4 regions of the Pseudoalteromonas sp. AS84 genome follow, and region 3 is predicted to be linked to each of the others. Evidence: predicted binding sites of a transcription regulator. Region 3 holds the regulator's gene; each other region holds the start of a gene.
What was found. Region 3 encodes sigma-54, which starts transcription at its own class of promoters, with help from an activator protein. Its sites were predicted from a motif close to GTTGGCACGNNNNTNGNNT; they were not measured.
Positions count from the first base shown of each region.

Region 1: the regulator sigma-54 is predicted to act here: its motif matches at 1,864-1,882, upstream of WNY79_RS16590 (PA2169 family four-helix-bundle protein).
Region 2: the regulator sigma-54 is predicted to act here: its motif matches at 1,507-1,525, upstream of WNY79_RS10060 (DUF1328 family protein).
Region 4: the regulator sigma-54 is predicted to act here: its motif matches at 1,533-1,551, upstream of WNY79_RS16355 (TorF family putative porin).

Region 1 is NZ_JBBMQY010000019.1:24,801-28,363, reverse strand. It holds gene WNY79_RS16600 (TonB-dependent receptor) at 1-594, shown strand, start outside; gene WNY79_RS16595 (biopolymer transporter ExbD) at 667-1,062, opposite strand; gene WNY79_RS16590 (PA2169 family four-helix-bundle protein) at 1,377-1,820, opposite strand; gene WNY79_RS16585 (LysR family transcriptional regulator) at 1,998-2,936, opposite strand; gene aceK (bifunctional isocitrate dehydrogenase kinase/phosphatase) at 2,954-3,563, opposite strand, start outside.
Region 2 is NZ_JBBMQY010000008.1:19,394-22,956, reverse strand. It holds gene oadA (sodium-extruding oxaloacetate decarboxylase subunit alpha) at 1-791, opposite strand, end outside; gene WNY79_RS10065 (OadG family transporter subunit) at 803-1,045, opposite strand; gene WNY79_RS10060 (DUF1328 family protein) at 1,565-1,738, shown strand; gene WNY79_RS10055 (hypothetical protein) at 1,795-1,986, shown strand; gene WNY79_RS10050 (YcxB family protein) at 2,119-2,586, shown strand; gene csrA (carbon storage regulator CsrA) at 2,636-2,827, opposite strand; gene WNY79_RS10040 (aspartate kinase) at 2,919-3,563, opposite strand, start outside.
Region 3 is NZ_JBBMQY010000016.1:74,344-77,906, reverse strand. It holds gene ptsN (PTS IIA-like nitrogen regulatory protein PtsN) at 1-400, opposite strand, end outside; gene hpf (ribosome hibernation promoting factor) at 405-692, opposite strand; gene WNY79_RS15455 (RNA polymerase factor sigma-54) at 720-2,219, opposite strand; gene lptB (LPS export ABC transporter ATP-binding protein) at 2,289-3,014, opposite strand; gene lptA (lipopolysaccharide transport periplasmic protein LptA) at 3,011-3,556, opposite strand; gene lptC (LPS export ABC transporter periplasmic protein LptC) at 3,546-3,563, opposite strand, start outside.
Region 4 is NZ_JBBMQY010000018.1:78,349-81,911, forward strand. It holds gene WNY79_RS16350 (YIP1 family protein) at 1-555, opposite strand, end outside; gene WNY79_RS16355 (TorF family putative porin) at 748-1,434, opposite strand; gene WNY79_RS16360 (hypothetical protein) at 1,711-2,874, opposite strand; gene WNY79_RS16365 (helix-turn-helix transcriptional regulator) at 3,030-3,230, opposite strand; gene WNY79_RS16370 (hypothetical protein) at 3,239-3,563, opposite strand, start outside.

The sequences.
Region 1 (3,563 bases), on a different contig from region 3:
GGGCAGTTTTTCTTAAATGGTGCTGATACTGAAACTCGTGGTGTTGATTTTGTAGCAACGTGGAACACTGAAGGTTTAGGCGGTACGCTTGATTTTACACTTGCAGCTAACTTCACTAAAACAGATGTTGTATCGTTATTTTCTCCTGCTGGCTCAAGCCTTGAGACAGTAAGTGTAGACGATATATTTTCAGCGGAAGATATCTCTATTATAGAAGAGTGGCAACCTGAGGATCGCATTAACTTAAGTGCACTTTATCAACGTGATGATTGGACAGTTAACCTGTCACTTAATCGCTTTGGTGAGTACACAGTAGAAGATGGTGGTCGTCAAACGTATGGCGCAGAAATTTTAACTGACGTTAAAGTTAACTACTTCGTTACTGAAGATTTGTCGGTAAACATTGGTGCAAATAACTTATTTGACGTTTACCCAGATAAAAACGAAATAGGTAACTCTCGCTCAGGTACTATTGTGGATGCTAGTGGCAACACAGTAATAAGTAGCTCAGGTGTGTTTGACTACTCACGTCGCTCGGCTCCATTTGGATTTAACGGTGCTTACTACTACGTAGGTGCAGAATACCGTTTTTAATTAATAACCTCCCTTTCGTTATTTAACTCAAAGGGCCGTAAGGCCCTTTTTTTGTTTTAGCTTGGGCTGATTTTATTTAGAAATCAAACTTATTGAATAATCATCGTATTGCTTAATATTATTCATTACACTCATTAAAGTATTATGTGTACTGTTTTCGTCTGCGGTTATAAGTACCGAACTTATTTCATATTTAGCCGCGAACATCGCTAAATTAGACGTAACTTGCTCTAAACCAATTAACCTCCCTGAAAAATATACTCCGTTACTTTCATCAATTCTAAATAAAGCATTTTTAACAGGCTTATCTATTTGAGGGCTGTCGAGTGGTCGGTTTAATTCAATAGCCACAGGTTTTACAAAAGATGTAGTTACAATAAAGAAAATTAGTAATATGAACACTATGTCTAACATCGGGGTCATATCTACATCAGCATTATTTTGCAGTTTACTTAGTTTACTTTTCATATTGGACCTTATTTTTAATTAAATGCTGCGGCGCCACAGCAAGGTTTTAGGTACCTAATAACAAAATTAGCACAGCAAAAATAAAGCGTGGTTAAATAAACATTCTAATAACATTAAATTTTTGTATTTATTATGTATTTAAAATGTGGAGAAATAAGGTGGTGTTTATAGCAATCTGCTTATATATGGGGTCTATTTAGCATCGTTATAGAGTAATTTAATTCGTTAAATTGCTTAAGGATTTATACAGATTGGTATTAGAGGTAATAAAAAACCCAGCGCTAGGCTGGGTTGTATTTATGCGTTATGTAAGCTTACTGCTTTTGCATACGGCTCATTTCTGCATGGCAGCTTTGCATCGTTAATAATGTTTTAGCCAGTGCTGCTTCGCAATCAGCTGGTTGCGGTTTATCCATAGCGGCTTTAATTTCTTCAAGCGTTTTATCTTCTACTTCTTCAAGCTCTTTAACATACGTGCTGTCGTTATGTGAAGTGAAAGTAGTCAATAGGGCTGTATATGCACGTCGTGCTTCAACTGCGAAAGATGAACCATCTTCGCGTTCGCCTTTTTCATTAATTGCATATGGCTGCAGACGCTCGACACTCACTTTTCGGGCATCTATCATACGCTGAAAAAGTGCGCCAATAGCAGGGTCTTCAACTTTTTCCTGTGCTTTTTGATAAAAATCGATGCCGCTGTTCATAACTTGAATGATGTCAGTAATATGATTTACTTCTGATCCTTGATGGGTGTTCATAATGACCTCTTTTATTAAATGAATGTATAGTTCAATTTAATAAAAGCAATGTACGTTCCACGTTTTTATTTTTATGTAGTCATTTGATTTTATTGATTTAATTTTATTACAGGAAGGGGCTAAGTTAATGAGGAAAGTATTAACCTAGCAATTTTTACATTATATTGTGTAATAAAGTTATTTTAGCTCTTCAGCTACCTCAGCTACTTTTTGGCGTAACCAGATGTGGCTCGCATCGCGATGCAGCAGTGGGCTCCAAATCATATCAAGTTCAAAAGGTGGAATCGGAAACGGTGGCTCTAAAATTTTAAGCCCCGGATCATCTAAGTATATATTTGCGGCTTTTGAAGGAAGGGTCGCAATCAAGTTTTTCTCTTTAGCTAAATGAATCGCTACATGATAGTTACGCGTGAAAGTGGCAATGTTACGATGTTTACCAAAGTGGGCAAGTGCTTCGTCAACCCAGCCGAGTTTTTGCACATCTTTAGGGTCCATGCCCACACCTACACCAAAACCTGTTTTACTCACCCATATATGGCGTGCTTTTAAGTAGCTGTCGAGGCTAAAGCTTTCAATAATAGGGTTGTCGGCCTTAACTAAGCAGCAAAAACTGTCTTTCCAAATACGTTTATGATGAAAAGACTGAGGTAAGTTTTCAAAGCGGTTGATTGCCATATCTACTTTACCGTTTTCTACGTCATGAAAGGTTACGTCACTTGGTGTGAGTATATCTAAAGTAGTATCGGGGGCTTCTTCGTGTAGTTTACTTAAAAGCTTTGGCGCTAACGTACTTGCAGCGTAATCACTGGCCATTATTCTAAATACACGTTTACTCTGGCTTGCCTCAAATTCTCTATTAGGTGCTAGAGTTTCTTCAAGCGTCATTAATATGCCACGAATAACAGGTTGTAACTCTAAAGCGCGCTCTGTCGGGACCATACCATCGCTGGTACGAACTAAAATAGGGTCGTTAAATAGGTTACGAAGTCGTTTAAGGCCATTACTCATTGCGGGTTGCGTAATACTCAATTGATTAGCAGCTCGTGTTACGTTGCATTCTCGAAGCAATGTATCGAGATAAACGAGTAAATTTAAATCTATTTTACTTATATTCATTGTGTGTCCTTTAGCGCTTACCAGTGGTGAATAAATCGCTGTGCTGTCGGGTATGGGTAAATATGACTTACCTGACCATTTTTTATATTTTGTTGTGCCTGCTTCCAAAAGCTAACATCTATTAGCTCTGGATGAGTGCTGAGGAAAAACTTTTTATACATAGGATTAGGCATTACAAAGGTACATAACTGCTCTGGAAATACGTCTTGTGGTGCAACAGAGTAACTTTGCTCATCCATTAAATAATCATCGTAACTCTTTGCTTTTGGTAATGCTCTAAAGTTCATATCGGTTAGGTATTGAACTTCATCGTAATCGTAAAAAATAATACGTTTGTGCTTACTTACACCAAAGTTTTTTAAGAGCATATCGCCAGGAAATATATTAACGGCAATCATTTCTTTTAGGGCTTGCCCGTACTCTTCAATTGCGTCAGCGGCACTTTCTTCATCAGCATTCTCTAAAAATAAATTGAGTGGTGTCATGCGCCGTTCAATATACAAATGCTTGATGATCAACCATTCGCCTTCAATTACCATTGATGAGCCAATTGTTTTATGCAATTGCGCAAGTAAATTACTATCAAAACGTGCCAAAGGAAATACGACGTTAGAATACTCTATGGTG
Region 2 (3,563 bases), on a different contig from region 3:
TCTAGGTGATTTAAATCAAGGTCAGTATCGCGCTCGGTACCTTCAACTATCGATACAATAGTTTCAGTAGCAGTGTGTCCGTAAGTCATACTCATAGATGAAATAGCGGTATCAAGCATATCAATGCCTGCATCAATCGCTTTTTGATAAGTCGCAGTACTTAAACCCGTTGTAGCATGGCACTGCATAGCAATAGGAACCGATACAGTTTCTTTAAGTGCTTTAATTAGTTTTTCAGCATCGTATGGCTTTAATAAACCCGCCATATCTTTAATACAAATTGAGTGACAACCTAAATCTTCTAATTGCTTAGCAAGAGTTAGCCACATTTCAAGCGTATGAACAGGGCTAACTGTATACGAAATAGTACCTTGAGCGTGTGCGCCTACTTTTATAGCCGCTTTAATCGCTGTTTCAAGGTTGCGTACATCGTTCATTGCATCGAATATACGAAATACGTCAACGCCATTTTTGTGTGCGCGTTCTACAAATTTTTCAACTACGTCATCAGCGTAATGGCGGTAACCCAATAGGTTTTGACCGCGTAATAGCATTTGCTGTTTAGTATTAGGCATCGCTTTTTTAAGCGCACGAATACGCTCCCAAGGATCTTCGCCTAAATAACGAATACACGAATCAAATGTAGCACCGCCCCACGATTCAATAGACCAATAACCTGCATCATCTAGCTTGCTAGCAATAGGTAGCATATCGTCTAAGCGCATACGTGTTGCGAGCAATGATTGGTGCGCATCGCGTAATACCAATTCTGTTAATTTTAATTTAGCCATGTGTGTGCCCCTTATTTGTTATTTGATTTGTACTGAGCAATGGCAGCACTAATAGCAGCGATGTGCTCATTAGGCACACCTTGAGATTTAAAAGACGGTGATTTAGCTGGTGATGCCTCTGGTTCGCTAAAGCGCGTCACCAAATTAGACATAAGCGTTACTGCACCAATTAATATCGACAGAAATACAAACACCCCAACCATACCAGTTAGCATTAAGCTACCAGCCGTTGTGAGTAGAGCACCTATATCCATTTTTCTCCCCCTTGAAACCCATATCGAAAATAAAAAATCGATTTAATTAAATATTTATTCACTGGATGATAACAAAACTAGTCGCTTTGTCTACATCTTGTAAATTGGTAAAACCAATTAAACTATAAACAACATAACACTCAACTTATTTACATGCCATAACCCAGCAACCATGCGCCCTACAATACACGTAGGAAATAACGACTATAGCTAATAGTTATATAGAAGTTGTTAATTAACTATTCAACTTAATAAAAATACACACCAAACTTTATAATAAGTACAAAAACACGCACCAATTGTTAATTGGTCTTACCAAAAAATTTATTCTCAGTAGATTTTTGCCAGCAATTTGTAACAGTGTGAATAACTTACATAACAAAGCGTAAAAGTTACTAACTAACAAATAACTAAACACATAACCAAAAAACATAAGTCATTGATATTAATAAAAAATAAACTTTGGCATGTAACTGGCATTAGTTATTATGAGCAAATTTGATAACCAAGGAGAAAACAATGTTACGCTGGACAATTACATTTTTAGTTATTGCTTTAATCGCTGCAGTGTTAGGTTTTGGTGGCATCGCAGGTGCCGCAGCTGGTATAGCAAAAATTATATTTTTTATCTTTTTAGTACTTTTAGTGATTTCATTAGTTTCAGGTGCACTACGTGGTAAATCGCCCAGGTAGATAAAGCATTCAACTAACACACTAAAATTTAATTAAAACTTACAAGGAATTACATTATGAATTCAACAACTGTAAAAGCAGCACTAATCGGTCTATTCGCAAGTTTTTTCATCATGGGTTGTGAAGACAACCATGCAGAAGACGCAGGCGAACGTATTGACGAAGCAGTAACTGACGTGCAAAACAAAGTAGAAGATGCATGTGAAAATGTTAAAGAAGGCGTAAACGCTGAAGAAACTAACTGTTAATTCTTCTTTTATCGCTAAAAAACGGCCTTAGGGCCGTTTTTTTGTGTCTGTAATAAAATCGCTGACTATAAAGCTGCTCATTTAGCGATTAGCTTGTTAAAATAAAAAAAACGATATTTAAAGCAAGGCAATATGGCATTTACAACAACCTACACGCTAGATAAACCCTACTTTTATGAGTGCTTTGATGAGTCACTCCCGTACAGTAAACGCGCCAAACCTAAGTACTTTTTACTTGTACTACTGGTTGCGCTTGGTTTATTTGGCATTTATGTTTTAAACGATCATTACTTAGGATCGTTTATGATCATGCTAGGTGTACTAGAGTGCGTCGCTTTTTACTATCGCAGACCTTGGTGGGTAACCAGACAAATGCTCAGCAGAGCATCAGGCTCAGAAGTAACACTTACCTTTGATGAAGAAGGTATTAAATCGGCTAATCATTACAAAAGCTTTCAGCTAACTTGGCAAGACATAAGCGAAGTAATAGATACGCAGCAAGGTATTATTATTAAAAATAAAAGCGGCATGCAGTATATTTCAAAACAAATATTAACCCCAGAAACACTCGCTTTTATAAACAAAAAAGCCACTCAGTGAGTGGCTTTTGACTAGTTGAGTTAATTACTCAGCTACGTATACGTGTTGATTAAGCATTGCCCGGATTAGGGTTCGACTTTTCAGCTTGTATGCGCATGTAAATCTCTTCACGATGCACTGATACGTCTTTTGGTGCATTAACACCGATTCGAACTTGATTTCCTTTAACACCTAGAACAGTAACTGTTACTTCGTCACCAATCATTAGGGTTTCACCTACTCTACGAGTTAGTATTAGCATTCTCTTGCTCCCATGTTCCAATAAAAATTATAAGATTCCGCTTAAACATACTAATGAAAATTAGACTGAAAAGTAAGTAAAAACTCTCAATCTATCCATTTTCTGTTAAAAATGCTTTGTGTAATGCACGAACAGCCAACTCTAGGTACTTTTCATCTATTAAAACTGAAATTTTGATCTCAGAAGTCGAGACTAAAACCACATTAATATTTTCCTGCGCTAATGCATCAAAAAATAAACTTGCTACACCAGAATGCGATTTCATACCCATTCCAACAGCAGACACTTTAGCGACTGTTGGTAATCCGCTTATATTTTGAGCACTGAGTTGAGCTTGATCTTCGCTCAATAATTCAAGTGCTTGCAGATAATCATTCGAGTGCACAGTAAAAGCATAGTCTATTTTTTCAAAGATATGATTAACTTGATTAATCATATCTATTTCGATGCCATTATCAGCAAAAAGTTTCAATATTTTTGAAAGATATTGTGTACCGCTTGGCACACCATCGACTTTAATTAAACATTCGTCACGATTAAACGCAATCCCCGATACCACCTTGCTTGGCATATCGTTCTCCTCAAAACTTATTAATGTGCCTTCATCAGGATTAAAGCTCGAAAGCACCCTAAGTGGCACATTGTGTCTACCTGCAGCTTCTACTGAGCGAATGTGCAAAACTTTCGCCCCTAAACTTGCCAGCTCCAGCATTTCGGCAAAGGTAACTTGGCTCAT
Region 3 (3,563 bases):
GTAACTGTTTACAAAAATCTTTGTTGTTTAGTTTATCAGCAATGGTTGCGAGAGTCTTTAAGTGCTGTTGGTTATCGCCATCTGGTACGATGAGTGCGACAAAAATATCAACAGGACGATTATCTATTGCATCAAAATTTATTGGAGTTTCGCTAACGAGTACTAAAGCTAAAGGCTCTTCTGCACCGCTCATTCGACCATGAGGAATGGCAATACCACGCCCAATACCTGTACTACCCAGTTTCTCTCTGCTCATTAAAGCAGTAAGGATATCCTGTTGCGGTAAATACGGAAGTTTGTCGTGAGCAAGTTCGCTAATGAACTCTAAAATTCTTTTTTTGCTATTAAAAAGGACCGCAGCTTTGCTGCAGTCCTGGCATATAAGTGAGCTTAATTTCATCATATTAGTGTCGAGCAAGCTTCTCTTTGTGTTTAATTACTTGTCGATCGAGCTTGTCGATCAACGAGTCAATGGCGGCATACATATCTTGATGTTCCGTAGAGGCAAATAGCTCAGCACCACTTACATGTATTGTAGCTTCTGCTTTTTGATTTAATTTTTCTACATCAAGAATGACATGAACATTATTAATATGATCAGAGTGTCTTTCTAGCTTCGCAAATTTGGTATTAATATAGTCTCTTAGTGAATCGGTTAATTCTACGTGACGACCAGTTAAGTTTAGTTGCATAAGCATTACCCTCTTTTTTTTTGCGTCTTAGATCAAGCTTTTACGCTGATTTGACGGTGGAATAGCCAGAGATTCGCGGTATTTTGCGATTGTACGTCTTGCTACTTTAATTCCTTGCTCAGCCAATATATCCGCTATTTTACTATCACTCAATGGTTTTGCTGAGTTTTCTGCAGCGATTAATTTGCGGATAAGTGCACGAATTGCTGTAGATGAACATTCACCACCGTTTTCGGTGCTTACATGGCTTGAGAAAAAGTATTTAAGCTCAAATATACCACGGGGTGTATGCATATACTTTTGAGTTGTTACGCGCGAAATTGTTGATTCGTGCATTTCTACCATTTCAGCAACATCATTTAAAACCATCGGTTTCATTGCTTCAGGTCCGTGTTCAAAAAAGCCTTGTTGTTGCTTAACAATACAATTAGTTACTTTTAAAAGCGTGTCGTTTCTACTTTCTAAGCTTTTAATAAACCATTTAGCTTCTTGTAAATGCGAGCGAATAAACTGGCTGTCACCACTCGATTTTACAGTGCGAGACATTGCAGCGTATTGGCTATTAACACGAATTTTAGGCATGCTATCTGGGTTTAACTCAACAACCCAGCGGCCTTTAATTTTTTTAACCGACACGTCTGGAATAACATACTCAGATTCTTCTCTTACAATAGTATCTGCTGGCTTAGGACTAAGAGTATGGATTAATGTCATTACTTCTTTAAGCTCTTCTTCTTTGAGCTTGGTTTTCTTCATTAATGTACGATAGTCACGAGCAGCTAATAAATCAATATGCTCGGTTAAAATCATTTTTGTTTCATTAATGTAAGGTGTTTCTTTATCAAATTGGTTAAGCTGAATACACAAACACTCTTGTAAACTACGTGCAGCAATACCGACAGGATCAAACAGTTGGATGCGCTTTAATACAGCTTCAATTTCATCAAGTTCGACTTCGTTATCATCTTCGTTTTCTTGATTAAAGCTTTCTAAAATCTCTTCGCAGCTTAGTGTTAAAATACCTGAATCATCAACGGCTTCTACGATGGCAATAGCAATAGCTTCGTCTGTAGGGCTAAATGGCGTTAATTGTAACTGCCACATTAAATACTCATGGAGCGTCTCTGTAGAGGCACCTTGATAAATTGATTCATCTTCAGGCATTGGACCCGATGATGCTGCAGGAGCGGCACTCATGTACTCATCCCAGCTAACATCCATAGCCATGTCGTCACTTAGCGTGTCTTTCGCAAGTGCTTCACCACTATCTTGTTCGTATTCGCTTGGAGCATCATCGGCAGATGCGCTAACAGTTATGTCATCGGTATCAGCTTTTTGCTCGTTTTTGCCAGCAGCATCTTCTGAGTAGTCTTGTTCTTCAACCTCTAATAGCGGGTTGCTGTCGAGAGCTTCTTGTATTTCTTGCTGGAGATCCAATGTACTGAGTTGCAACAAACGAATAGCTTGTTGCAGCTGTGGAGTCATTGTAAGTTGCTGGCCCATGCGCAGCTGTAGTGATTGCCTCATGTATCTCTAACAATCCTTTTATGTTGTTATAATTAATACTAGCAGATGCTTAAAGACATGGCGTAAATGTTACAGCCTAAATTGCTCGCCTAAGTAAACATCGCGTACTGTTTTATCATTTAATACGTGTTCTGGAGTACCTGATGCAATCAGCTCCCCATGAGAAACAATGTAGGCTTTTTCACAAACATCAAGGGTTTCTCTTACGTTATGGTCGGTAATTAATACTCCAATCCCACGATTTTTAAGATGTTCTATTATTTTCTTTATATCTAATACTGAAATTGGATCAACACCAGCGAACGGTTCATCCAGTAATATAAATTTAGGATCTGCTGCCAGCGCACGTGCTATTTCAACACGACGACGTTCGCCACCTGATAATGCCATACCTTGGCTATCACGAATGTGTTGTATGCTAAATTCATCTAATAATTTATCGAGAGTGTCTTCTCTAGCTTGTTTATTTAACTCTTTGCGCGTTTCTAAAATAGCCATTAAGTTTTGATAAACAGTTAGCTTTCTGAAAATTGAAGACTCTTGCGGTAAGTAGCCTATGCCTAATCTAGCACGACTATGCATAGGTAAAAGAGTAATATCGTTATCATCTATCGATATTTTACCTTTATCGCTAGGCACAAGGCCTACAATCATATAAAACGTGGTTGTTTTGCCTGCGCCGTTAGGGCCAAGTAAGCCAACAATACTGCCAGCTTTTACTTCAAGGCCAACGTTTTTTACAACTTCACGGCCTTTATAGCTCTTTGCTAATAGTTCTGCTTTTAATGTGCTCATGGTTGACCTTTGTCGCTTTTTTTACTTTTTTTAGTTTCAATGGGTACTAAAATTGTATGAACGCGGTCAGTTGAGTTTTCATCTTTTTCGGCACTGATTAGCTGCTGCTCAATGTCGTAGGTAATGCTTTTAGCATTTATTTTTTGTCCTGCTTGCGATACCTGTGCATTACCAACAAGCGTTAAAAAACGCTTAGATACATCGTAACGTACTTCGTCAGCACTGGCGCTCATAGTCGTGCCGTCTGATTGCTTCTCTTCAAAGTGGGCAGGGCTACCAGTGGCAATTAATAATTGCTTATTATCACCAAGTTCATCGCGTTTATGTACTTCGAGACGGTCGGCTGTAATACGGCGGTTACCGTGAATAATTTCAACGTTTTTCTCAAAAATCCCGACATTAGCTTTTAATTGACCTTCTTGCTTATCGGCGCTTATTGATATTTGATTTGCAGCAGGCTGTGTATTTGGCTCTGCAGCACTGCTATTAAATGCTAGTATAAGTGTAGGAATAATAAGTGATTTTAATATTTTATTGGTCATAATATAT
Region 4 (3,563 bases), on a different contig from region 3:
GCTATAAAAAGGATGGCCAATTTCAAGTCCTATTATTAATTGGTTAATGGATGCATAGCTAAATACGGCTTGTTGAGATATTTGATCTGTACTTGCACTTAGTACAAGAGCAATTGTTCCTAGGCTTGAAATAACAACTGGCATCATTGTCCAGGTAGAGAATCCATACCAAGCTCCGTAGCTATGTTCTGATGCAGGATCCTGTTTAGCCACAAGCATATAATAAAGTGCCATTAATGCATTCATGATAGCCAGCGCAATTACGCCGCCAAACAAACCAAACCATACTTGGCCTTCTGCATTTTGCTCTATACTTTGGCGAATCATTTTTTGCTCGCCAATCGTCGCATCAATAGTTGATGCTGCTACTTGCTCATTAATCAAAAACTGCATATCAACAGTGGAATAAAAAATATAAATACTCGCCATTGAAACTAAAGACATGACTATAAAAGCAAGCCATGACCAACCTCTGGCGTGTTCAACACCATTGAAAGCTTTACTAGGACTTATATAAATATCGAGTAGGGCGCTAAACGCGTTAGGTGATTTCATTATTATTCCTTTATACCTATTTTATGGCTAGGCAGTTATAAATGCCCAGTGACTAGGTAATAGAATAAAGGAAAATGTATGTATTGTTTTCATTCAATTGTAACGGTTTGTTAACAGGTGTGAAGGGGCTTGTTCAAAAATAAGAAAAGGGCCAAAAGGCCCTTCGTGTTGCAGCAAGTAACACATTCTTTCTTATAAATTAAAGTCTACAGAATAAGCAACGTAAGCTTTAATATCTGAGTCATCCATATCTGTATCAGATAAACCAAAAGTGAACCCATCTTTCGAAATTGATACACCGTAATCTAAGATATTATCATCGCCAATAAAGTCACCAGAGTAATGGCCCAAGTGAAGTGCCATTTCAGTGCCGTTACTGCCAACAGCAAAACCGTAGTCAGCTGTCAGGTAAAGTGAATCACCAAAGTCTGTACCATCACCACTTGCAGCTGATGTTGCTAGTACTGAAGCACCAAAGGTAAAGCCTTCAACACTGATGCTACCGTAAATTTCAGAGAAATCTGCGTCAGCTTCAGAGGCTGCGTCTGGGTAAGCGTAATAAATATAGCCAACATCATAGCTAACGCTTTCGTTAATGTCGCCACCAAAGCCTGCATATAAATCAAGCTCATAGGTCATTTCATCTGCCCACGATGCATTTGAAGCCCAAGTACCTGCATAAAAGCCCGATTCATTAGCGTAATCAATACCGCCTGAAATAGCTGCATCGCCCCCAGTTTGCTCTTGACCACGCCATAAGTAGTTTGATGTTGCCGCTGCGTTTGCTGTTACTTCAGCATGTACGGCTGTTGACGTTAAAGATGTTGCGCCCATTAATGCTATAGCACTGATAGCGATTGTTTTTTTTAGTTTTAGCATGTCCATTTCCCGTTATATGATTTTTGCTCGCCAAGGTTTTTATTATGTAATCGGAACCTTTAGGCTGACGGCTTTTTATTGTTTAACTAACGGGATAATTGCACTGTATGTGCCAGCTTCATTATTTTTTATTAAAAATTATTTTTTATTTATTAAAAACATGAGCTTGAATTTTATGAATAGGATGGGGGGTAATATGAAGGAAGATGTTGCGCACATTGCTGGTGCATAAATTAACCTAGCCGCACCATAAAAGTACGGCTAAATTAGAAGATTTTAACCGAATATAGTGCGCATAAGGCTAATTGTTTCGTTTACGCTGCGACCTTTTTGTACTTCACTCACAATTGAATCACGTTTACTGCGAATATGCTCAGGAATATCGTCAGCAGCAAGTGCACGGTCTACTAATATTTCTGCAGACTCTTTACCTCTACGCTGAGTTTTACCTGTAGTAGTTGTAGTACGTTTAGGCTTGGTTAGCAGTTTAATGTAGTTAGAGTTATCTGGTGTTTTAGCATCAGCGTAGTGAAAGAAACATGGAATTAATGCTTTAATAGCAACCAATTGTTCTTCTAACTCATTACTAGGTTTAGCCATTTTGTACCATGACATAGCTTGAATACCTTTTACGATATCTTGCCAGTAACGCTCAAAATCACTATTTTTAAGTTTAGAAACACCAAGGGCACCACATAATGCATCTAATCGATTATTTGTAATCGGAGTAAATAAATCAGGGCGACGCATTGCAAGCAGTCGTGTTGCAGGCGCAAGTGTTGGTTTTTCGTTGTTGTCGGTGAATATTTTTGAATAAGCAGCAACAAATTGTTGATATTCGTATTGAGTAATATCACCTTCAAGTGGAATATTCACTAGTGCATCGTCAAAAGCACCTGGTAAATCACCAAGCATTTGATGGAAGCTCTTTGCACTTTTTGTAGATGCAAACCATTCAACGTCAAAGTTGTATGTGCTTGGATCAAGTGATGCCATGTGCTTACCGCTAAACGCAAGTAAGTCTTCAGGAATCATATCTTTAAGAGACTGTTCACGAATGCTTTTGATGTAGTCTACCAAACGAAGCTGTTCATCAAGTGCAATAACATCTTTGTGTTGTTCTACAAATACACTTACAACAGGCCACGGAGCAATACGTAAAGTTTTAACCTGTAAAAAGCTGATAGCTGAAATAAGCTGATCGTGTAGCTTCTTAAGTACTGGTAACTGCTGTGGCTCTAGTAAATCGTAGTTCATACGATCTCTGCTTGCACTTAGCAATTCGTAACACCAAGGTAAAAAATCATCAGGGTGGTTTTCTACTTTCACGGCCATAAGGTTAAGGCTTAACTCTGAAGATTGCTTCAGAATGTTCTGATAGATTTGATTTTCTTGTTCGCCTAGCGTCATTTTTGACGGTGAAATTAGCAGTTTTTTCATGCCTTGTAGAATCTCCGGTTTAGATATATATTTTTTTGCTGGTCTATTTTAGCGCAATTACGCTAATAACAACAGCGCTGTCCTCCATACGTTGCAATTGAAGTGACTAAATCAGTATTTTTGCTAATAAAATGAGACTAATGCTTTAACATGTATCAATCATTTTCATCCAGTACAAAGAGACTTTCGACTGAGGTATTAAAATGCTTTGCTATTTTTAGAGCAATTATTACCGACGGCGTAAACCGGTTTGTTTCTACGGTACTTATTGTTTTGCGCGACACGTTAATAGCATCAGCAAGTTCTTGCTGTGAAAGCCTGGCTTCTTTTCGATACTTTGCTATGTTATTTTGCATTTCCTCTCCTAATCACGATTTTGCCAAAGCAATGAAGCGCCATATACCAAGAGCATGATACCTAGGTAGAATATTGCCATAGTTGCATGCGAGACCTCGCTAGCTATTTCATTACCTTTATAAAAAACTCCAAGAAGGCAAAATACAAATGCAAAACTTAAATGTTTATAGGCATTAGTATCAATGGTGTTTAGAAACTCATCTTTATAAGCGTATTGAAAATACATTTTTAACGGAAAGCCCCCTTTAATGAGGTAAATAATCACTATAACTACATAAAAAAAAACGCCCATTCCAACAGTTAAAAGCCCTCCAATATGTTGATCTTGTTTT